Regions from separate parts of the Pantoea sp. PA1 genome, predicted to be linked through region 3. Evidence: predicted binding sites of a transcription regulator. Region 3 holds the regulator's gene; each other region holds the start of a gene.
The links. Region 3 encodes PhoB, which activates phosphate uptake and scavenging genes when phosphate is short. Its sites were predicted from a motif close to CTGTCATAAAACTGNCNNAT; they were not measured.
Positions count from the first base shown of each region.

Region 1: the regulator PhoB is predicted to act here: its motif matches at 5,292-5,311, upstream of opgB (phosphatidylglycerol--membrane-oligosaccharide glycerophosphotransferase).
Region 2: the regulator PhoB is predicted to act here: its motif matches at 3,505-3,524, upstream of pstS (phosphate ABC transporter substrate-binding protein PstS).

Region 1 is NZ_JBXGEE010000002.1:335,970-343,603, forward strand. It holds gene AC1V0D_RS12350 (LacI family DNA-binding transcriptional regulator) at 1-550, shown strand, start outside; gene pdxR (MocR-like pyridoxine biosynthesis transcription factor PdxR) at 569-2,017, opposite strand; gene AC1V0D_RS12360 (GNAT family N-acetyltransferase) at 2,118-2,831, shown strand; gene opgB (phosphatidylglycerol--membrane-oligosaccharide glycerophosphotransferase) at 2,895-5,186, opposite strand; gene AC1V0D_RS12370 (tautomerase family protein) at 5,410-5,799, opposite strand; gene AC1V0D_RS12375 (LysR family transcriptional regulator) at 5,901-6,818, shown strand; gene AC1V0D_RS12380 (glycosyltransferase family 32 protein) at 6,795-7,634, opposite strand, start outside.
Region 2 is NZ_JBXGEE010000006.1:29,264-36,897, reverse strand. It holds gene pstB (phosphate ABC transporter ATP-binding protein PstB) at 1-374, opposite strand, end outside; gene pstA (phosphate ABC transporter permease PstA) at 419-1,309, opposite strand; gene pstC (phosphate ABC transporter permease PstC) at 1,306-2,268, opposite strand; gene pstS (phosphate ABC transporter substrate-binding protein PstS) at 2,356-3,399, opposite strand; gene glmS (glutamine--fructose-6-phosphate transaminase (isomerizing)) at 3,565-5,394, opposite strand; gene glmU (bifunctional UDP-N-acetylglucosamine diphosphorylase/glucosamine-1-phosphate N-acetyltransferase GlmU) at 5,548-6,918, opposite strand; gene AC1V0D_RS18820 (F0F1 ATP synthase subunit epsilon) at 7,079-7,498, opposite strand; gene atpD (F0F1 ATP synthase subunit beta) at 7,523-7,634, opposite strand, start outside.
Region 3 is NZ_JBXGEE010000001.1:94,587-102,220, forward strand. It holds gene qhpR (AraC-like transcriptional regulator QhpR) at 1-21, shown strand, start outside; gene AC1V0D_RS00495 (cell envelope integrity TolA C-terminal domain-containing protein) at 18-407, opposite strand; gene AC1V0D_RS00500 (GNA1162 family protein) at 555-752, shown strand; gene AC1V0D_RS00505 (SbcC/MukB-like Walker B domain-containing protein) at 717-4,391, opposite strand; gene sbcD (exonuclease subunit SbcD) at 4,388-5,584, opposite strand; gene phoB (phosphate response regulator transcription factor PhoB) at 5,782-6,471, shown strand; gene phoR (phosphate regulon sensor histidine kinase PhoR) at 6,486-7,634, shown strand, end outside.

The DNA.
Region 1 (7,634 bases), on a different contig from region 3:
CGACGTGGCCGCAGACGTCACGGCCCGGTTGCTGGCCGCAGGTCATCGCCATATCGCCTATATCACCAGCATGGCGCTGACCACTGACTACAGCACGCCGGACGATTTTGGCCTGACGCCGGTCGCCCAGCGCGTGGGCGGCATGATGCAGGCCTTTGCTGACGCAGGCGTGCCGTTTGATCCGTCGCTGGTGCAGGTGAACGCGCTGGACGAGGCATCGATTAGCCGTATCGTCGCGGCGCTGTGGCAGCGTCCGCAGCCGCCCACCGCGCTGGTGGCGTCTGACAGCGTGGTCGCCATGTGGCTGCTGCGCGAAGTGACGCAGCGCGGGCTGCGTATCCCGGCCGATCTCTCTTTTGTGATGTATGACAATTTCCCGTGGAGTGAGATTGTGACGCCACCGCTGACGGTCATTGCGCAGCCGGTCTATGAAATGGGCCGTGAAGCCGCACGACGTCTGATCGCCGCCATCCGCGGTGAGGCCCCCGGCCCCGTGCCGCGCTTCGATGCCCATCTGATGATTCGCCACTCGATTGCTGCGCCGGCCTGAGGCGCGCTGAATCACAGCCTAGCCCGGCCAGCTCAGTATCCGGCTTAGCTGGCGCGTGGCTGCAATGATTTGCGTGTCGCTGCTGTTGCCATAGCCCATAACCAGGCCCTGCTGCACCGGTTCGGCCAGATAAAATTCAGACAGGGCTGCGGGAGCAAAGCCTGCCTGATGCAGCTGTCGGGCAATCACGGCATCATTGTGATGGGAAGCCAGTGGCAGCACCAGATGCAGTCCGCTGTCACCCCCCAGCAATGGAAGCGACTGACCCGCCGCACGCTGCAGTTCGGATCGCAGTAATTCCTGACGCTGACGATAGAGCCGACGCATCTTGCCAAGATGGCGACGATAATCGCCACTGAGAATAAAACGGGTCAGCGCCTGCTGTTCAGGACGGTTGCCGCCACGCAGCAGCTGATGAAGTGCCGGTGTCAGACGACTGACCAGCGGTGCGGGGAGTACCATGAAACCGATACGCAGCGCAGGGAACAGGGTCTTGCTGAAAGAGCCAAGATAGATAACCGGGGCGTTATCCGTCATGCCCTGCATCGCCATAATGGGATCGCCGTGGTAATGGAAGTCACCATCGTAGTCATCTTCAATAATCCAGGCCCGATGCTGTCGTGCAGCCGCAATCAGCGCCAGGCGTCGCGCCGCGCTCATCACGGCACCGGTGGGATACTGATGCGTCGGGGTGGTATAGATCAGCCGTGGCGGGGCCTGCTTCCAGTGTCCCGGCTGGGGGGCCAGCCCCTGATGATCGGCAGGGATCGGGATCAGGTTAAGTTCTCCGGCCCGAAAAGCCGCTTTGGCTCCGCGATAGCCAGGTTCTTCAATCCAGCCAGGGTCGCCCGGATTGCTAAGCAGGGTAACGCACAGCATCAGCGCCTGCTGCACCCCTTCCGTGATCACAATCTGCCTGGCGTCACAACGCACCCCGCGCGTGATACGCAGATGCTGCGCCAGCGCGGTACGCAGTTCCGCATCGCCAAGGGGATCACCATAGCCGAGCAGCTGCGGAGGCGTATGGCTCATCACCTGACTCAGCGCCCGTCGCCATGCCGCCACAGGAAAATGGTTCAGGGCGGGTATACCGGGACGCAGGGGCAAGGCGCCGGTGTCGACCCAGGGTCTGCGTTGAAAGATATCGATCCGTTTTGCCAGCGGCCAGCGGGTAAGCGTATCGTCATCCACCTGTCCGGCTGGCAAAGCCAGCGGGGTGACCCGGCTGCCTTGTCGATCGCTCATCAGATAGCCCTCTGCCTGAAGCTGCGTCCAGACGTTGAGCACGGTATTACGTGAAACCTGCAGTTCAGAAGCCAGTTGCCGTGTGCCAGGTAAAACGGCTCCGGCAGCAAGCTGCCCCTGCAAAATGCCCTGCTTTATCCGCTGATAAAGCTGCTGCTGTAGCGTCGTACCGGTTACCGGTGCTAAGGGAGCCAGCAGTAACGGGGGGATTTCTGTCGGCATCGTCTGCTTCCATGGATCTATGATTTTCCCTGATTGTGGTACTTTTTAACCCACCATAACAGTGGCACTCTGCTGACATTATCTGCAGCCGGGAGGCGATATGTCACAACACTTTAATCACTATGGTCAGCCGGTCGGCCAGCCTTTGCCAGACTGGCAGCCGCGTCCTCTGCCACAACATCAGGTTTTCACCGGTCAGTCGTGTCGGCTGGAGCCCTTCAGCGCCGCGCGGCATGGAGAGGCCCTGTCTGACGCCTGGGCGCTGGCGGAAGATGGGCGCGACTGGACCTATATGTTTATGGGGCCGTTCGATGATCCCCAGGCGTGGCAGGATTATATCCGGCAGCTGGAGGCCAGCCGCGACCCGCTGCATTTCGCAGTGATCGACCTCGCCACCGGAGAGGCGGTGGGCAGCCTGTCGTTAATGCGTATCCAGCCTGAACATGGGGTGATGGAAGTCGGTCATGTCGCTTTTTCGCCCCGTCTGAAGCAGACGCGCATGGCAACAGAGGCGCATTTCCTGCTGATGCAGTACGCCTTTGAAAGCCTGGGTTACCGCCGGTATGAGTGGAAATGCGACAGCTGCAATGCGCCTTCTCGCAGAGCCGCGGCACGCCTCGGTTTTCAGTATGAAGGTGATTTTCGCCAGGCCATTGTTTACAAAGGTCGCTCGCGCGACACCAGCTGGTTTTCGATAATCGATCGCGAGTGGCCGCAGGTGAAAAGCGGGCTGCAGCGCTGGCTGGCGGAGGAGAATTTTACCGCCGATGGTCAGCAGCGTGAGAAGCTGGAAGCGCTGCGCGGCAGGTCCTGACCCGGTGGCGACAAAGTAAGAGGCCTCTGCAAAAACGCAGAGGCCTGAAGAGAAAAGAGGGGATTAAGGCTGGGGCACGATTTTAAGTTCGACCATGCCAATGCCCAGTTTGCGCGGGTCCTGCCCCGTGATATTGCCGGTGTTGCTCAGCTGAGGTTCAGGCGGGGCGATCACCAGCTGGTGGCTGGCGTCCGGGTTATCAAAATGCAGGGTATGGGTCGAGATCGCTTCGCCCAGCGACAGCAGCTGCTGTTGATTGCCCACGCGAACCGGAATCGGCCGGTGCACATTCGCGCCGTAAGCCCGCGCCGTGATCACCAGATCGAACTTCGCGGGCAGGGCATCAACGTAGTCGATATGCACCTCAGGCGCGAGATTGGCATTTGACCAGCGTCCCCAGCTCTCCGGGCGTGAGATGCCGCTGAAGCTTTTCACACTCAGCGGCGCGCCGGGGATATCAAGCCGGAAGCTGTCAGCGCTGTAGCGGATATTGTTATCTTCGATACGGATCTGCGCCAGATTTTGCTGATAACGTGCATCGCTGATCGGCCCGTCCGGGAACTGCACCCGGCCTTTCCATTGCGGTTTATCGATGTGAGTAACGGACGGTGTGCCGCCGGTTTGCCCCATCGCCACACAGAGATCGCCGGAGAGGGCCAGCGACGGCTGCCAGAGTCGCGCCATTTTAAAACAGCGATCGACCCAGACGAATTTATCGGCTGCCGCGAAATCGGCCAGCTGATAGCGCAGCGGTGCCGAATATTCCCCTTCCGGCATCGGCTCAACGTGTTTGTCGCTGATGCGGAACAGAATCGGCAGCTTAAAAGTGGTCCCGGAGAAGCTGAAGGTATTCTTCGTCTGATCGACGGTGAAGTTCTCCATCTTATTCGGGAAGTTCCAGAGCTGAATGATATCGGGCTTCCAGCTCATGACCTTGCTCTTCATATCGTCAAACTGCGTTGAGAGCGACAGCGAAGAGAGGCTGCTGCGGCCCAGACCTATCGCATTATCGCCGCCGAGAATATCCAGCAGCGTAGCGCCATTATCCAGCGTGCTGCGCTTTGCCTCCAGCAGCTCCGCCTGCGGTTTATCCCCGCGGATCACCATAAAGAGATTGCGACGCGGCTGTTTGATCAGCCAGGGATGTGCAGTGTTGTTCATCGCCAGATGATCGGAACTCACCACGATCACGGTATTTTTAAACCACGGTGACGCTTTGATGCGTTCGATCAGCCGCGCGACGTGCTCCTGTGAACAGGCGACCGCGCTGAAGGACTGGTTAGGTTTTCCCTCAATGCTGTAGCTTCGGCGCTGACAGCTGCGCGAGATAAATCCGTCAGGATGGTGAGTGTCGACGGTCAGCGTAAACAGCGCAAAAGGTTTACCGGCCCGGGAGAGCGCCTGATACTTCTCAAAGACTTCGTCCAGCACCGTATCGTCATAATAGCCCCAGTTATTGCGGTAGCTGGGATCGGCGACGCGGCTTTTCAGCTCCTGCGAACCATAGAGGTTGGCAGGATCGAAGCCGTGCGATTTCAGGAAGACATCCTTACCGGCAAAACGCAGATCGGCACCCTGAATAAACCAGTTCTCATAGCCGGAGTTTTTCAGGATGTCGCCCAGACAGACATTTTGCGGATAGAAGCTGGAGAGTGACGCCGACGCATTGCCGTCAAACGGCGCAAACAGTGGAATGCCGCACTGTGAGGCGACCATACCCGCGATCGTGTAATCGGTGCCCGGCAGCTGTTCGGTCTGGCTGAAATCGATACTCTGCTCTTTCTGACGGCTCAGCTCAGGTGCCAGGCCGGGGAAGGCAATCGGATCAAAATAGGTGCGCTCTAAACTCTCGCCATAGATATAAACCACGTTGAGGCGCGGCTGTTCAATGCGGTTACGCGGCACTTTATAGAAGGTGTCGAAGTCAGAATCGGCCAGCTGGGTATGCGACACGATCAGCGTCGCGACCTGACGAAAGGCGGGGGTGGTCTGCACCGAGCCGATCGCGCAGGCGGCCGCCAGCAGCGACCAGCCCAGATGATGGGGACGTTTACGCCGCCGCAGCACCCAGGAGAGCAGGCAGAACAGCAGAAACAGCACGATGATCAGCCCGATGGCCGGCACCACATATTTACTGACGCCCGCGCCGGTCAGGCTGTTAGTCAGGGTATAGATCACCGCATCGTTAATGCCGTCGCCGGTGAAATAGTTACTGGCGTAGAGGGTGGCGTTCAGCACCACAAATATCACCAGCAGAACAAGAACAAGCACAAACCAGAATCTGTTACGCCCGGCTTTACAGGAATAGATAGCAATAGCAGCCAGAAACAGCACGACTGACACAAATTCGGACAACGGGAAATCCTCTCTCTGCAGGGGGGCGCGGGGCGTCACGCAACCGGCCATCGTCGGGGGATGGTTTTTCGACAATCTATATTGGCTGTCATCGGGCTGCAACATATCCGGCGGATTTGTGCGAGGAAGCGCAGAGGGATTTTGTGTCGTGCCTGCCGGGCGTCCAGCAGACGTGACGGTGGCTGGCGCGCACCGTCAGCAGAGCAGGCGTCCGGGCCGCTTTTCAGAGTTTGCCGGTCAGATACTGCGCTTCGCCGTCGGCAAAACTCCAGTCGCCTTTGTCATTGGTGATAAAGCTGATCATCAGATCGTTGCCCTGCACGCCACAATGCTCACGCAGTTCGCGCGCCAGCTCCGCCATAAACCGCTGTTTCTGTTCGCTGCTGCGCGGGCTGGTAAAGACCCGCACCATCACCAGATTATCGCTGCGGCTGAATCCCAGCCCGGTGTCCTGAAACACCATCTGATAGCGTTTGTTTTCATGAACAATCTGGTAGCGATCCCGTTCCGGCACGTTAAAGGCGGTCAGCACGGCCCGGTGCGCGGCATCCAGTAATGTACGCAGCTCAGATTCTGAACGACCCTCAATAACATCAAATTGCAGCAGTGGCATAGCGGTTTCTCCTGAGAAATAAGAGGCCTATGGTGACGGCTTTATCCGGCGGGAAAAAGCGCGTAGCCTGAAATGATTATTCATTATTGTGAACAATGCTGATGAAAGAGATGAAGACGGATACCCTGTGGGAGCATCTGCACTGGCTGACGGTACTGGCAGAGCAGGGCAGTTTCACCCGCGCGGCAGCGCGGCTGGATGTCAGCAAAGCGGCGATGAGCCAGAAGATCAAAGAGCTGGAGGAGAGAGCGGGTCTGATGCTGGTGCAGCGCACCACGCGCAGCGTGCGGCTTACCTCCGCTGGTGAGAAGCTGGTGGAGGAGCTGCGCGAGCCTTTTGCCCGCATCGAACAGAGTTTTTTCAGCGTGCGGGATACCGCCGGGCCGGTGCGGGGTCTGGTGCGCATCACCGCACCCGTGGCGTTTGCCCGCCAGCAACTGGTGCCGCTTATCGGCGAGTTTCTGCGCGACTATCCGCAGGTGCGCCTGCAGCTGGATGTGACGGATCGCCTTGTCTCGCTGAGCAGCGAGGGGTTTGATCTGGCGATTCGCCACTGTGACACGCTGCCGGAAACGCACGTGGCGCTGCCACTGTGCGACACGCAGACCGTGCTGGTGGCCTCGCCAGCCTATCTCAGGGCGCAGGGGGTGCCGGAGAGGCCGCAGGCACTGGCGCAGCACAACTGCCTTTACTACCCGCGCGGCGTCGAGTCACCGCGCTGGCGGTTTGTCGCGCCGGGGGAGAGCGAAACGGTTCAGGTGCAGATTCAGGGCAGTTTTGCCACCAACAACAGTGAGTCGATCCGCGATGCGGCCCTGCAGGGTCTGGGCATTGCCATGCTGCCCGACTTCAGCGCCCGTGAGGCGCTGTCAGCGGGATCGTTACAGTGGGTGTTGCCGGAGTGGCAGCCGGTCGGCGCTTTTGCCGCCCGCCTGTGGATCGTGCGACCCTGGGCGGCACAGGTGCCGCGCGCGGTCACCACCTTTACACACTGGTTACGCGCCCGCTTTAACCACTGAGGGCAGTGCCAGTCCCGGCGAACGGGTATGCATCATCTCCCCAATCAGGCTGCTGCGGTTATAGAGGCCGATACGCAGATTGAAGTCGAGATGCAGCCGCTCATTGCCGGTTAACTTAATAATCGGTGGCGGCGTCTGGGGACGCTGCTGAAACAGCACTGACTGCGCAAAGGCGCTGCTGCTGTCGGCGTGCAGGCGCTGATAATACCAGGCACTGGCTTCACCTTTACGCAGATAGAGATTGGCCCGCCGGTATTCACGCATCGCCACCTGCTGCGCCAGTGAGAGCAGCTGACGGGACGGGTTATCCATATTCTGCACAAGCAGCGGAAAGTCATCGCGCTTCTGCAGCTCATGAAAATAGTTGCGGATGCCGACATTTTTAACCGGCGCCAGCTGTTTCAGCCATTCACGGATAAAAGGGTTCTGCGCCGGGGCGGCCAGAAACCAGCTTTCAATGACCGGCGCAAGCAGGTTCAGCGTTGACTGCTCGCGGTAGTAGCCGATCAGATCCAGTGACCGCGCCTCGTGAACGCGATGCACCCAGGCGAGATCCTCGAACAGCAGGGTGCTGCAATCAATGCCGATGCCGCCGTAACGGTGAAGCAGTTCCAGCCGGATGATCTCACTTTTATGCGCCAGCGTCAGATCGGCTGAGATAAACCGGAGGTCGGGCAGCCATTGCGACAGGGTGCGCTGTGTCACCAGATAAACCTGGTGATCGGGATTATCCCGCCGTATTTTGCTGATATTGAGCGCCATTGAGGCAGGCAGCTGTTCATTATGCCAGACCATCCAGACAATCTTTGGAATCTC
Region 2 (7,634 bases), on a different contig from region 3:
TCGGCACGTGACAGCTTTTCAAACAGGCGCACGCCAAAGGCGATGTTGTCATAGATCGACATCGGGAACGGGGTCGGCTTCTGAAAGACCATGCCGACGCGGGCGCGCAGCAGCGCAATATCCTGCTGGGCCGTCAGAATATTTTCGCCATCCAGCAGAATGTCCCCTTCGGCCCGCTGCTCAGGATAGAGGGAGTACATTTTGTTAAAGGTACGCAGCAGGGTCGATTTACCGCAGCCCGATGGCCCGATAAATGCCGTCACCTGATTCTTAGCGATATCCAGGTTGATGTTCTTCAGCGCATGAAACTTACCGTAATAGAAGTTCAGATTACGGACCTGAATTTTATCGGCTGATGCCGTCGCGATACTCATCATTCATCTCTCTTATACGGCGCCGCAGCGGGCCGCGCCGGAAGTTAACCGTGTTTGCCTTTGGCGAAAATCACCCGCGCGACAATGTTCAGCAGCAGCACGCACAGGGTAATAATCAGCACGCCCGCCCAGGCCAGGCTCTGCCATTCGGCGAACGGGCTCATGGCGAACTTAAAGATGGTGACCGGCAGGTTGGCCAGCGGCTGCATCATGTCCGTGCTCCAGAACTGATTCGAGAGCGCGGTAAACAGCAGCGGTGCCGTTTCCCCGGCGATGCGGGCGATGGCCAGCAGCACGCCAGTGATGATGCCGGAGACGGACGCCTTCAGGGTGATGGCCGAGATCATCTTCCACTTCGGCGTGCCCAGGGCGTAAGCCGCTTCACGCATGCTGTCTGGCACCAGACGCAGCATGTTTTCGGTGGTACGGATCACAATCGGCACCTGCAGCAGCGCCAGCGCTATCACCCCGGCCCAGCCGGAGAAGTGCTGCATCTGCGACACCACAAGGGTGTAGACGAACAGGCCGACCACAATCGACGGTGCCGACAGCAGAATGTCGTTAATGAAGCGGATCACCTCTGACAGGGCCGACTTGCGCCCATATTCCGCCAGATAGATACCGGCCAGAATCCCCAGCGGCGTGCCAAAGAAGGTTGACCAGAAAATCAGTAATCCACTCCCGGCCAGGGCATTCGCCAGCCCGCCGCCCGCGGTGTTCGGTGGCGGGGTCGATTCGGTAAACAGGGACCAGGAGAGGCCATCCACGCCGCGGGAAACCGTGGTAAAGAGGATCCACACCAGCCAGAACAGGCCAAACGCCATGGTCAGCAGCGACAGCGTCAGCGCGATCTTATTTTTGGTGCTGCGCCAGGACTGCATTTTACGGCGTGAAGCGTCCAGTTCGGCACGCGCCTGAATTTCAATCGTGGTCATGAGCGCGCTCCTTCACTTTTCGCCAGACGCATAATCATCAGCTTGGAAATCGCCAGAACGATAAAGGTAATCACAAACAGGATCAGCCCCAGCTCCATCAGCGCGGCAACATGCACACCCGACTCCGCCTCCGCAAACTCGTTGGCCAGCGCCGAGGTAATGCTGTTACCCGGCATAAACAGCGACGGACTGTCGAGCTGGTAGGTGTTGCCGATAATAAAGGTGACCGCCATGGTCTCACCCAGTGCACGACCCAGTCCCAGCATGATGCCGCCAATCACGCCATTTTTGGTAAACGGCAGGACGATGCGCCAGATCACTTCCCAGGTGGTGCAGCCGATGCCGTAGGCGGACTCTTTCATCATGACCGGCGTCTGCTCAAAGACGTCGCGCATCACGGAGGCGATGTAAGGGATGATCATGATGGCCAGAATCACCCCCGCCGCGAGAATACCGATACCGAAAGCGGGGCCGGAGAAGAGCGCGCCGACAATCGGAATGCCTGACATGACGTCGTTGACCGGCGTCTGAAAATATTCGGCAAACAGCGGGGCGAAAACAAACAGGCCCCACATGCCATAAACGATGCTCGGAATCGCCGCCAGCAGCTCAATAGCGGTGCCCAGCGGACGACGCAGCCAGCCGGGTGCGAGTTCAGTCAGGAACAGCGCGATACCAAAACTGACCGGCACGGCGATAATCAGCGCGATAAGGGAGGTCACCAGCGTGCCGTAGATCGGCACCAGAGCACCAAATTCTTCATTGGGCGCATCCCAGGTTTTGGTCCACAAAAAGGCGAAACCAAACTTCTGGATGCTGGGCCACGAGGAGATGATCAGGGAGACGATAATGCCGCCCATCAGTAACAGGACAATCAGCGCAGCCAGCCGGACCAGTGCACCGAAAATTTTGTCACCCTGTTTGCCTGGGGCTTTGAAAGCCGGCTTCGTTGCAGCCATAGAAGTCTCAGTCTTCAGAGGTTATCGGGGCGGCATGACGCCGCCCGTTGGGTCTGACCGGACGGTAGTCCGGTCAGGGTCGGTCAATTACTGATAAAGCGCTTTACCAGAACTGTCTTTGATATTGGCTTTCCAGGCGGCACGGATCTGTTCGGTTACGCTCGCAGGCAGCGCAGCATAATCCAGCGCGGTAGCGGTTTTGCCGCCGCTTTTGTAAGCCCAGTCGAAGAACTTCAGCACTTCAGCGCCTTTGGCCGCATTCGCCTGATCTTTGTAGATCAGAATGAAGGTGGTGGAGGAGATAGGCCAGGCATCTGCGCCCTTCTGGAAGGTCAGGTCCTGGGCAAATGATTTGCTCCAGTCAGCGCCTTTCGCAGCATTGCTGAAGCTGGTTTCGCTTGGCGCGACCGCTTTGCCATCGGCATCCATCAGTTTGGTGTAGGTCAGGTTATTCTGTTTGGCGTAGGCATATTCCACGTAGCCGATTGAACCCGGCAGACGCTGAACAAAGGCGGCGACACCGTCGTTGCCTTTCCCGCCCAGACCGACCGGCCAGTTAACGGTGTTCCCTTTACCGATTTTGCTGTTCCACTCCGGGTTCACCTTCGCCAGATAGCTGGTGAAGACGAACGAGGTGCCTGAACCATCCGCGCGGCGTACCACGTTGATGTTGGTCTCTGGCAGTTTTACGCCCGGGTTAAGTCTGGCAATCGCCGGGTCGTTCCATTTTTTGATGGTGCCAAGGTAGATATCACCGACGGTTTTGCCATCCAGCGTCAGCTGGCCTGACTTGATGCCTGGCAGGTTAACCGCCAGTACCACGCCACCGATGACGGTCGGGAACTGGAACAGGCCATTTTTCTGCAGATCTTCCTCTTTCATAGGCGCATCGGACGCACCGAAATCCACGGTTTTGGCGATGATCTGTTTGACACCACCGGATGAACCGATGCCCTGGTAGTTAATTTTGCTACCGGTGGCTTGCTGATATTCTGCTGCCCACTTGGCATAAACCGGTGCCGGGAATGTCCCGCCAGCGCCCGTGAGATCGGTGGCCGCAAAAGCAGATACCGCGCTGACGGCGAAGGTGGTGGCAAGAATTCGGGCTACGGTGCTACGCATCAGTGTCATGTTCCCTCCAGGGGAGAAAAGTCAGGCTCGGGGCCGTTTTAGTAAGAGTCAGTGATTGCTGCAGGAGGGAAAATAGGACAGTTTGATGACAGTGAAATGTACGAAATATGACAGTTATATGACAGTGCGCAAAAATGAAGTGGGCCCACTCTGGGGCCCACCTGATTATTCCACGGTAACCGATTTGGCCAGGTTACGGGGCTGGTCGACGTCGGTGCCTTTGATCAGGGCGACGTGATAGGAGAGTAACTGCAACGGCACGGTGTAGAAGATCGGCGCAATCACCTCTTCGACATGCGGCAGCGGGATAATCTTCATCCCGTCACTGTCGCTGAAGCCGGCATCCTGGTCGGCAAAGACATAGAGCAGGCCGCCACGGGCGCGCACTTCTTCGATGTTGGATTTGAGCTTCTCCAGCAGTTCGTTGTTGGGTGCCACAACGATGACCGGCATATCGGCATCAATCAGCGCCAGCGGGCCATGCTTCAGTTCGCCAGCGGCGTAAGCTTCCGCATGGATGTAGGAGATCTCTTTGAGCTTCAGCGCCCCTTCCATAGCGATCGGATACTGATCGCCACGTCCCAGGAACAGCGCGTGATGCTTGTCAGAGAAGCCTTCGGCCAGATTCTCAATCAGCTTATCCTGCGCCAGCATCTGCTCAATCCGGCTGGGCAGCGCCTGCAGCGCGTGCACGATCTCATGCTCGGTGTCGGCGGACATCCCTTTCAGACGGCCCAGTTTCGCCACCAGCATCAACAGGACGGCGAGCTGCGTGGTGAACGCCTTGGTCGACGCGACGCCGATTTCAGTGCCCGCTTTGGTCATCAGCGCCAGGTCCGACTCGCGCACCAGTGACGAACCGGCCACGTTGCAGACCGCCAGCGATCCCAGGTAGCCCAGCTCTTTCGAGAGGCGCAGCGCCGCCAGGGTGTCGGCGGTCTCGCCCGACTGCGACAGGGTGATCAGCAGGCTGTTTTTGCGCACCGCTGACTTGCGGTAGCGGAACTCCGAGGCGATCTCAACATCACAGGGGATGTTGGCCAGCGACTCAAACCAGTAGCGTGACACCATGCCAGAGTTATAGGAGGTACCGCAGGCGATAATCTGGATATGCTCGACCTGGCTCAGCAGCGCCTCGGCACCCGCACCCAGCTCGCTGAGATCCACCTGCCCCTGGCTGAAGCGACCGCTCAGGGTACTTTTCAGCGCCATCGGCTGTTCATAGATCTCTTTCTGCATGTAGTGACGGTAAATGCCTTTGTCACCGGCATCATATTGCAGGTTCGACTCAATCTCGGCGCGCGTCACGCTGTTGCCTTCCCGATCGATTACCGTCACGTCGCGGCGGCTGATCTCGGCGATATCGCCCTCTTCCAGATAGATGAAGCGACGGGTAACCGGCAGCAGCGCCAGCTGATCGGAGGCGATAAAGTTTTCACCCACGCCGCGACCGATGACCAGCGGGCTGCCGGAACGGGCCGCCACCAGCCGTGAAGGATCGCGGCTGTCCATGATGACCATGCCATAGGCACCGCGCAGCTGCGGGATCACGCGCAGCACCACGTCACGCAGCGATCCACCCTGCTTCTGCTCCCAGTGAACCAGATGCGCCACCACTTCCGTGTCGGTTTCAGAAACAAAAACGTAGCCGCGTTCGATCAGCTCCGCGCGCAGCGGCTCATGGTTTTCGATAATGCCGTTGTGCACGATGATGATATGTTCTGAGACGTGCGGATGCGCATTCGCTTCCGACGGCTCGCCATGGGTTGCCCAGCGCGTGTGCGCGATGCCGGTGCCCCCAATCAGCGGCTGCTGTTCAGCAGCTTCCGCCAGTTTCTGCACCTTCCCTAAACGCCGCAGGCGCGTAACGTGCCCCTGACGATCGACCACGGCCAGACCGGCCGAATCATATCCGCGATATTCAAGACGACGCAGACCTTCCAGCAGAATCTCTGCGATATCGCGCTGTGCTACTGCACCAACAATTCCACACATAATGATGTTTTCCTGACTACATGGCTTTTCGCCACTTTCGTTGTCATGCGACCTGATATCCGGCTTTGCCGGTTCCCCGAGCCTTGTAGAGAGTGGGGATTATAGTTTTGGCACTGCACTGTACCGGCCCGCATAAAGCGGGCCGTTAAAAATTTATTTTTTCTTCACCGGACGCTGCCAGTCCGCTTTGTGATTCTGCTCTTTGCGGTTGTAGACCAGACCGGCTTCGGTCACATCCTTCATGATGGTGGTGCCTGCCGCAATGGTAGCGCCTGCCGCCACGCTGACCGGGGCCACCAGCTGGGTATCTGAGCCCACAAAGACGTCATCGCCAATCACGGTTTTGAATTTGTTCGCGCCGTCATAGTTACAGGTGATGGTGCCTGCACCGATATTCACGTTGTCGCCGATCTCCGCATCGCCGAGATAGGAGAGGTGACCCGCTTTCGATCCTTTGCCCAGACGCGCTTTTTTCATTTCGACGAAGTTACCCACGTGGGCGGCGTGCGCCAGATCGCTGCCGGGACGCAGACGGGCAAACGGCCCGACGGTGACGGCGGTCGCGAGGGTGGCATCCTCGATCACGCTATAGGGGCTGATTTCGCAATCGTCGCCGATTACGCTGTTTCTGATGATGCAGCCCGCACCGATTTTCACGCGTGCGCCCAGCGTCACCTGACCTTCAATAATGACGTTGGTGTCGATCTCCACATCCCGCCCATGCGTCAGCGTTCCGCGCAGGTCAAAACGGGCCGGATCGCGGAGCATCACGCCCGCCAGCAGCAGTTTTTCCGCCTGTTCCGCCTGATAAGTGCGTTCTAAGGTCGCCAGCTGCAGCCGGTTGTTCACTCCGTCGGTTTCACTGATACGCGCCGGATGAACGGCATTGATCGTCCGCCCTTCCTGATGCGCCAGCGCAATAATGTCGGTGATGTAATATTCGCCCTGCGCATTATTGTTGGTGAGCTGCGCCAGCCAGCGTTTTAAATCGCCGCCGTTGGCGATAAGAATACCGGTGTTGATTTCGGTAATGGCAAGCTGTGAAGGGCTGGCATCTTTCTGTTCGATGATGCCGGTGATGGTGCCGTTCTCACGCACAATGCGCCCGTATCCGGTGGGGTCGTCCAGCACTACGGTGAGTAACCCGATACCGCCCTGCGGTCTGGCTTCGCGCAGCCGCTTCAGGGTCTCCAGAGAGATCAGCGGCACGTCACCATACAGCATCATGATCTCTTCATCATCGGCAAACGCAGGCGCGGCCTGCTGCATCGCGTGGCCGGTGCCAAGCTGTTCAGCCTGCAACACCCAGTTGAGTGCACTATCAGTGAGGGTTGCTTTCAGGCGGTCGCCGCCGTGACCATAAACCAGATGGATGTGCTGTGCGCCCAGCCCTTTGGCGGCGTCAATGACATGCTGAACCATCGGTTTGCCTGCCAGCGTATGCAGAACTTTCGGCAGATCGGAATACATACGGGTGCCCTTGCCAGCAGCAAGGATCACCACACTCATCGCACTGTTAGACATAACTATCCTGGGTGAATTTTTACGGGTGAAAGTAAAACGGTTTAGGGGGGAGATTACTACATTTTTCTCAGGCCGAAATTAGGCGAAGAGGCCGATTTGCCACAGCAGACAAAAAAAATGCCAGCCCTCGGGCTGGCATTTCGTGACGCATAAAGCTGGATTACATCGCTTTTTTGGTCAGTTCGATCACGCGCAGTTTAGCAATGGCTTTCGCCAGCTCGGCAGAGGCCTGAGCATAGTCCACGTCGCCGTGGCTGCTGTTCATGTGCTCTTCTGCTTTGCGTTTTGCTTCCAGAGCACGCGCTTCATCCAGATCGGTACCGCGAATCGCGGTATCGGCCAGAACGGTGCTGCTGCCCGGTTGCACTTCCAGCACGCCGCCAGAGAGGTAGATATACTCCTCTTCGCCGTGCTGTTTCACGATACGGATCATTCCAGGCTTAATGGCAGTCAGCAGCGGCGCATGGCCAGGGAAAATCCCCAGTTCACCTTCGCTACCTGACACCTGAATTTTCTGTACCAGACCAGAGAACAACTGCTCCTCTGCGCTGACCACATCCAGGTGATAAGTCATAGCCATAATCTTCCTCCCGGGAAACCGTTATTACAGTTTCTTCGCTTTTTCCACGGCTTCTTCGATGGCACCAACCATGTAGAAGGCCTGCTCTGGCAGGTGGTCAAACTCACCTTCCATGATGCCTTTAAAGCCACGGATA
Region 3 (7,634 bases):
CAGGAGGGGCTGGCCAGCTAACCGCGCGGCGCAAAGCCGAACCACGCAGGTTGTCCAGGCTCCGGCGGTGGCGGAAGGCCGCGGGTCTGCGCCACCAGCTGCCATGCGCGCAGGCAGAGCGCTTCATCACCCTGGGTCTGGGTCACCGCATAACGTCCACTCCGTTGCCACTCCATCCGTACCAGACATTGCTGGCCCGCATAACGGGCTGCATCCCGGAAGTCCCGGTTCAGCACCGGCTGCATTTGATGCGTCCAGTGACAGGATTTGCTGTCAGGATCTTTTTCCGGCTGACAGAGGTTTGCCACGCTATCCCGTTGCTTTATTACAGGTTGCTGGCAGGCGCTGAGCGAGATGGCAACAATCACACCCGGCAATATCCGCCTTATTACATTAATCAAATTCATTTAACTGGCCCATCTCCCCTTAAAGATCTTCCTGTCTGCTGCCGACAGTCTACAGACCGGCCTGCTGAATGCTATGGCATTCCTCCGACTGTCAGCAGAACCAGAATTTACCGCCCCGGTGCGGACGATCTCTCTTTCACGTTTTGGATGAGAAAGGCAGAAAAACAGGCCTTTGCGGCACTCTCCCGGTTGACGGCGGGCAGTGCCTTCCATGCCAGCAAACCCGCCTCGATTCTGGTGCTGCCTGCGGATAACGGCTCGCCGGATGTCAGCGCCACGCATCGCTTAACCTCCCGGCTGAGGTGCCCGTTATCCCTGGGGCAGCTCCAGCTGGCTGTAACCTAATCCATTCATCTTGCGCACTTTAATCTGCACCGGGATGCGCTCCTTCATCGCCTCGACGTGGCTGATCACCCCGATGGTTTTGCCGCTGGCGTTGAGCGCATCCAGGGCATCCAGCGCGGTGTCGAGCGTCTGGGCATCCAGCGTGCCGAATCCCTCATCCAGAAACAGCGATTCGATGCGCGTTTTGTGGCTCACCAGATCGGATAACGCCAGGGCCAGCGCCAGACTGACCAGGAAGCTCTCCCCGCCCGACAGGGTGCGGGTATCGCGTGCGGCATCAGCCTGCCAGGTGTCAACCACATCCAGCTCCAGCTGATCCTGCGCCCGCCGCTGCAGCAGATAGCGGCCATGCAGCCGGTCAAGCTGACGGTTAGCGAGCGCGACCAGATGATCCAGCGTCAGCCCCTGGGCGAAACGCCGGAATTTATCGCCGCTGGCGGAGCCGATCAGGTCGTTGAGCAGGCTCCACTGCGCCAGCGCCACCCCATCCTGTTCTATCTGTGTCATCAGACTCTGCTGCCGGGCACGCAGGCTCGCGTCGCTGTGCAGCTGCTGCTGAATCTGACCCTGCTGGCTGGCGTTGTCGCGCAGCGCCAGTCGTAACTGCTCCAGCTGCTGCGCCAGCGCCTCGGCAGATTCCGGCATCGCGTCGGGCTTTGCCTGCTGATGGGTGCTGAGCCGCTGACGCAGATCCGCCCGTCGCGCCTGCTGCTGCTGGTACTGCTGATCGAGCTGCTGCAGCTGCTGGCGCAGTTGCAGCGCAGTCTGCTCATCCAGCAGCGCCGCGCGCAGGCTGGCTTCATCGGCAAATCCGGCGCGCGCCAGTGCCTGCTGCAGTGTGCTTTCCGCCTCTGCCAGTTTGCTGCTGAGGGTCTGACGCTGATTTTCCAGCCCCGCCAGCTCACCCTGCAGGCGACTGACCTCGGACTGCGCCTGTTGCAGCGCGGTGAGTTGCTGTGCCAGCTGTTCATCAGCGTGCTGAACGCGGGCCTGCAGCTGCTGACGGGCGAGGGTGACCTCGCGATCGCCAAACAGCGCCAGACGCTGCTGACGCATTTCGCTGAGCTGCGCCTGGCTCTGCTGCTGCTGCTGCTGACGAGTCGTGAGCTGCTGCTGTTCCTGTTCAGCCTGCTGCTGCAGGGCAGTGAGCTGGGTTTCCCCTTTCAACAGCTGTGGCTGCAGGTTAGCGAGCAACTGCTCACTCTCCTGCCAGCGCTGCCAGCGCCGCTGTTGCTCCGCCAGCCACGCAGCGCGATCGGCGGCAGCGGGCAGGGCAAGATGGTGTGCGCTGAACTGCTGCTCCAGACGGCTCTGCAACTGCTCCCAGGCCTGCTGTTCCTGCTGCTGACGCTGTTGCAGCACATCCAGCGCCTGTAGCAGGCTGGTCAGCGACTGCTGCGCCAGCTGTTCGGCCTGCTGCTGCTGCTGCCAGGCCTGTAGCTGCTGAAGATGGTGATCTTTCGCAGCCTGAAGGGCCTGGCTTGCGGCTTCCTGAGCCTGTCGCTGCTGCTCAAGCTGACTTTCACGGTCGCTTTGCTGCTGCTGCCACGTGGCTAAGGCCTCGCGATCGGCAAGCGGGAAAGTAAGTGCCAGCTCACCGCTCAGAACCTGCCATTGCTGCTCAAGCTGCTCAAGCTGTTGCTGCATCCCGGCGATTTCCTCGCGCAGCGTCTGCTGCTGTACCGCAGACTGCTTCAGCTGTTCGTTTTTTGCCGTGCCCGCTTCGCGCAGTGCCTCGGTTTGTTGTTGCAGCGCAGCCCGGCGCTGCTGGTTAGCACTGACTTCCAGTGTGCTGTAGGCCCCGACGGCGGGATGGGTGCAGGAGCCGCACAGCGGACAGGGCTGATCGGCGGTGAGCCGGGCGCGGTAGTCGCTGAGATCGACAATCTGCTGCTCCAGCGCGCAGATTTTTTCCACATCGTCCAGCTGCTGTTTTTCGCGTTTCCACGTCTCACGCAGCGTCTGCAATTCCGCTTGGCTCTGCTGATGCGCTTTTTCCAGCGCGTGTAGCCTTTGCTGGCGCTGGTCCAGCTGCTGGTGCAGCGGCTGCCACTGCGTTGAGAGCAGCAGCAGTTGCTGACGCGCCGGACGGCTGCTCTGCAACTGGCTTAACGCCTGACGCACTGCAGCAGGCGGATGCTGCTCCTGAAGCGAAGTTAGTGCTTGCTCCGCCTGCGACAGCGCCTGGCGGGCCTGTTGCTCCGCCTGCTGGCGCGGCAGTGCCTGTCGGGCCTGCTGCTGCTGTTCCGCCTGCTGCGTGGCGATCTGCTGCTGCTGCTGATTGCGCTGTTGCGTCAGTCCCGCCAGCGTCGCTTCACGCTGTGCCAGCAGGGCAAAGTTTTCCTGCCACAGCGGCAGCGAAGCACCCCAGTGCGCCAGATCGGTCAACTGCTCACGTAACTGATGCTGTTCAGCCATCGCCTGCTTCAGGCGGGTCATCTGACGGGTCTGCTCCGCCAGGGTTGCCTGAGTCTGATCAAGATGCTGTTGCTGACGGGCGTTTTCCTGCTGCTGCTCCTCATTGTGCTGCTGCAGGGCGCTGATGCGCTGATCCAGCGGCAACACCTGTTCCGTCAGCAGGGTCTCCTGCTGCTGCTGTTCCTGCTGTGCCTGCTGGCGGGCAAGCTGAGTGGCCGCATAGCGCTGCTGATGCTGCTGATGCTGGCTCTGCGCCTGCTGCTGCTGATCCGTGAGCTGCTGACAGCGATGCGAGACCTGCTGCTGCTCGGTACGCAGGGCGTCGCGCTGCTGCAGCGCGCCCCGCAGTTTTTCAGCCGGTTCGCTGCGTGCCAGCCGCTGGCGATCGGGCTCAGCGGCCTGTAAGGCCGCGCTGGCCTGCTGCAACGCCGCCTCCGCCTGCTCACTCTCCCGCTGTAGCTGCTGTGCCTGTTGCTGCCACTGCTGTTGCTGTTGCGCCTGCTGATAGCGGCTGCTGAGCTGCTGTTCCGCCTGGTCCAGCCCGGTCAGCTGCTGTTGCAGCGCCTCGCGCGCCTCACTCTCCAGCAGGGTCATCGCGCCCGCCTGGCTGCGCAGCAGGTCCAGCTGGGTTTTCGCCTCTTTGTGGCGCTCATAAATGGCGGCTGAGATCAGGCCGTAGATTTCGGTGCCGGTCAGCTCTTCGAGAAGTTCGGCGCGTTCACTGGCTCTGGCATTGAGAAACGCGGCGAACTGGCCCTGAGAGAGCATCATCGAGCGGGTGAAGCGTTCAAAATCGAGCCCGGAGAGGGTTTCCGTCAGCTTCAGCTTGTCACCCACCTTATCGGCCACGATGGTGTTGTCGGCGCAGCGTGCCAGCTCAACGCGCGGGGCCTGCAGCTTGCCGTCGGCGGCACCGCGCGCGCGGTTCTGACTCCAGAAGGCGCGCCAGGCTTCACCCTTAATCTCAAACTCTACCTCAGCCAGACATTCCGCGCAGTCGCGGGTCATCAGCGGGTTCTGGCTCTGGGAGATCGCGCCCAGGCGCGGCGTCTGGTGGTAGAGCGCCAGGCAGATGGCATCCAGCAGGGTGGTTTTCCCGGCACCGGTGGCACCGGTAATGGCGAACAGGCCGTTGCTGGCAAAAGGTTCGGCGCGGAAATCGATAAACCATTCACCGCGCAGGGCATTCAGATTTTTAAAACGTAGCGTAAGGATCTTCATTGGGTCTCTTCCATGGCGGCCAGCGTCTGACGAAACAGGGTGGTCATCTGATCGATCTGCTCCGCCTCTAAGCCCTCATCCAGCGCCAGCCGGCGGGCGAAGACCTCTTCCACCTTCAGCTCGCTCAGGGTTTCATTGTCGAGCCGCGCCAGGCTCTGCTGCCGCTGTTCACGGCTGCGGCGCAATAGCAGCACCTCGACGGGGAGCGTGGCGGTCAGCGTTTCCACCTGCCGTTGCAGATCGCTGAGGTACTCCTGGGTCGTGACTTCGATATCGAGCCAGATCGGTTTCTCCGGCTGCTGCCCGCTGAAGGTGTTTAACTGTTCAGCAATCTGCGCCAGCGATCCTTTCAGCGCCTGCATCGGCTGAGTCTGCGGCACCACCAGCGGGGTGACCGCCTGCAGGCCGCTGGCCGTCAGCTCCAGCAGGAAGACGCTTTTTTCACTGCTCAGCTCATCAAAACTCAGTGGGATCGGTGAGCCGCTGTAGCGGATATGCTCGCTGCCGGCGACGCGCTGCGCGCGATGAATATGGCCCAGCGCAATGTAGTCGGCGGCGGGAAAGGCGCTGGCCGGGAAGGCGTCCAGCGTGCCGATATAGATGTCACGCACCGAATCGCTCTGGCTGACGCCGACGGTGGTGAGATGGCCGGTGGCGATCATCGGCAGCGCATGGCCCAGTGCCTGTGCTGCGGCGAAACGCTGCTGATAGTGGTGAGCGATCGCCTCCAGCAGCGAGGTCTGCTTGTCGCGTCCCGACTGACCCGCCCGGCTGCGCAGGATGTCGCGCGGCCGCAGGTAGGGAATCGCACAAAGCAGCGCCCCCGGTTCACCCTGACGGGTGTTGAGCAGCAGCACATCATCGTCCTGTGGGGTGGCGATCACCCGGGTATTGAGACAGGCGAGCAGCTCGCGCGACTCATTCAGCGTCGCCACGGAGTCGTGGTTGCCCGCCAGCACTATCAGCTGACAGCCGCTGGGCTGCAGCGCCACCACAAAACGGTTGAACATTTCGCGCGCGTAGCTGGGCGGCGTGCCGGTATCAAACAGATCGCCCGCGATAATCAGCGCATCCACCTGATGCTGTTCAATCTGGATCAACAGCCAGTCGAGAAACGCCTGATGTTCGGCCGCCCGGCTTTTGTTGTAGAAGAACTGCCCCAGATGCCAGTCCGCAGTGTGAATAATGCGCATGATGAGTCCCTGCCGTTGTGATTCGCCCGGCGATTATACTGGCTCTGCGGCCAAAGCAAAAAAGAGTCGCTGCACTGTCATAATTGATTACCTATGTGGTTACAGGCAGGTTATGTTTTTCATAAAAGTGTCACAAATCTGACGCATAATGGCGCCGCGAATCTCAGTGACAGCCGTCATAATCAGCAGGAGAAATAATGGCTAAGCGCATTTTGGTTGTGGAGGATGAAGCCCCCATCCGTGAAATGTTGTGTTTTGTTCTGGAGCAGAACGACTATCAGCCAATCGAGGCGGAAGATTATGACAGCGCCGTGGCCAGGCTGATCGAACCCTGGCCCGATCTGATTCTGCTGGACTGGATGTTACCGGGCGGCAGCGGCATTCAGTTTATCAAACACCTGAAGCGTGAGGCGATGACGCGCGACATTCCGGTCATGATGCTGACCGCCCGTGGCGAAGAGGAAGATCGGGTGCGCGGGCTGGAAGTGGGCGCGGATGACTACATTACCAAGCCTTTTTCCCCCAAAGAGCTGATGGCGCGCATTAAAGCGGTGATGCGCCGTATTTCACCAATGGCGGTGGAAGAGGTGATCGAGATGCAGGGGCTGAGTCTGGACCCCTCGTCGCATCGCGTGATGTCCGAAACCACGCCGCTGGAGATGGGCCCGACCGAATATAAGCTGCTGCACTTCTTTATGACGCACCCGGAGCGCGTTTACAGCCGCGAACAGCTGCTGAACCACGTCTGGGGCACCAATGTGTATGTAGAAGATCGCACCGTTGATGTTCACATCCGCCGTTTACGTAAAGCGCTGGAGATCTCCGGCCACGATCGCATGGTACAAACCGTTCGCGGAACAGGGTATCGTTTCTCTGCCCGCTACTGAACGGAGCCTTTACCGTGCTGGAACGCCTCTCCTGGAAGAGATTACTGACAGAACTGCTGCTGGCCTGTCTGCCCGCGCTGCTGCCGGGCCTGCTGTTTGGCGGGCTGGCCTGGTGGCTGCTGCTGAGCGTGCTGCTGGTGCTGCTGTGGCATTTTCATAATCTGATGCGGCTGTCACACTGGCTGTGGCTCGACCGCACCATGACGCCCCCTGCCGGGCGTGCCAGCTGGGAGCCGCTCTTCTATGGGCTTTACCAGATGCAGCTGCGCAACCGGCGGCGGCGGCGCGAACTGGGCAATCTGATCAAGCGTTTCCGCAGCGGTGCCGAATCGCTGCCGGATGCAGTGATCCTCACCACCGAAGAGGGCACCATTTTCTGGTGCAACGGACTGGCGCAGCAGCACCTTGGCCTGCGCTGGCCGGAAGACAATGGCCAGAATATCCTCAACCTGCTGCGTTACCCCGAATTCTCCCGCTATCTTCGCCAGCGCGATTTTGATAAACCCCTGACGCTGGTGCTGAACAATAAACTGCACATGGAATTTCGCGTCATGCCCTACAGTGAAGGGCAGTGGCTGCTGGTGGCGCGCGATGTGACGCAGATGCATCAGCTGGAAGGGGCGCGCCGCAACTTCTTTGCCAATGTCAGTCATGAGCTGCGCACCCCGCTCACGGTGCTGCAGGGCTATCTGGAGATGATGAACGACTCAGTGATGAGCGAACCTTCGCGCAGCAAAGCGCTCCACACCATGTCGGAGCAGACGCACCGCATGGACAGCCTGGTTAAGCAACTGCTGACGCTGTCGCGCATCGAAGCGGCCCCGGCGATCGACCTGAAAGAGAAGGTCGATGTGCCGGTGATGCTGAAACTGCTGCAGCATGAAGCCGCGACGCTGAGCGGCGGCCGCCACGACATCCATTTCCACACCGATCCCCATCTGAAAGTGTTCGGCAACGATGAACAGCTGCGCAGCGCCATCTCCAATCTGGTTTACAACGCGGTGAACCACACGCCAGAGGGCACGCGGATCGATATCAGCTGGCTGCGCGGCAGACAGGGCGCGATTTTCCGGGTCTGTGACAACGGGCCGGGGATCACGCCGGAACACATCCCGCGGCTGACCGAGCGCTTCTACCGGGTCGACAAGGCGCGCTCACGCGCC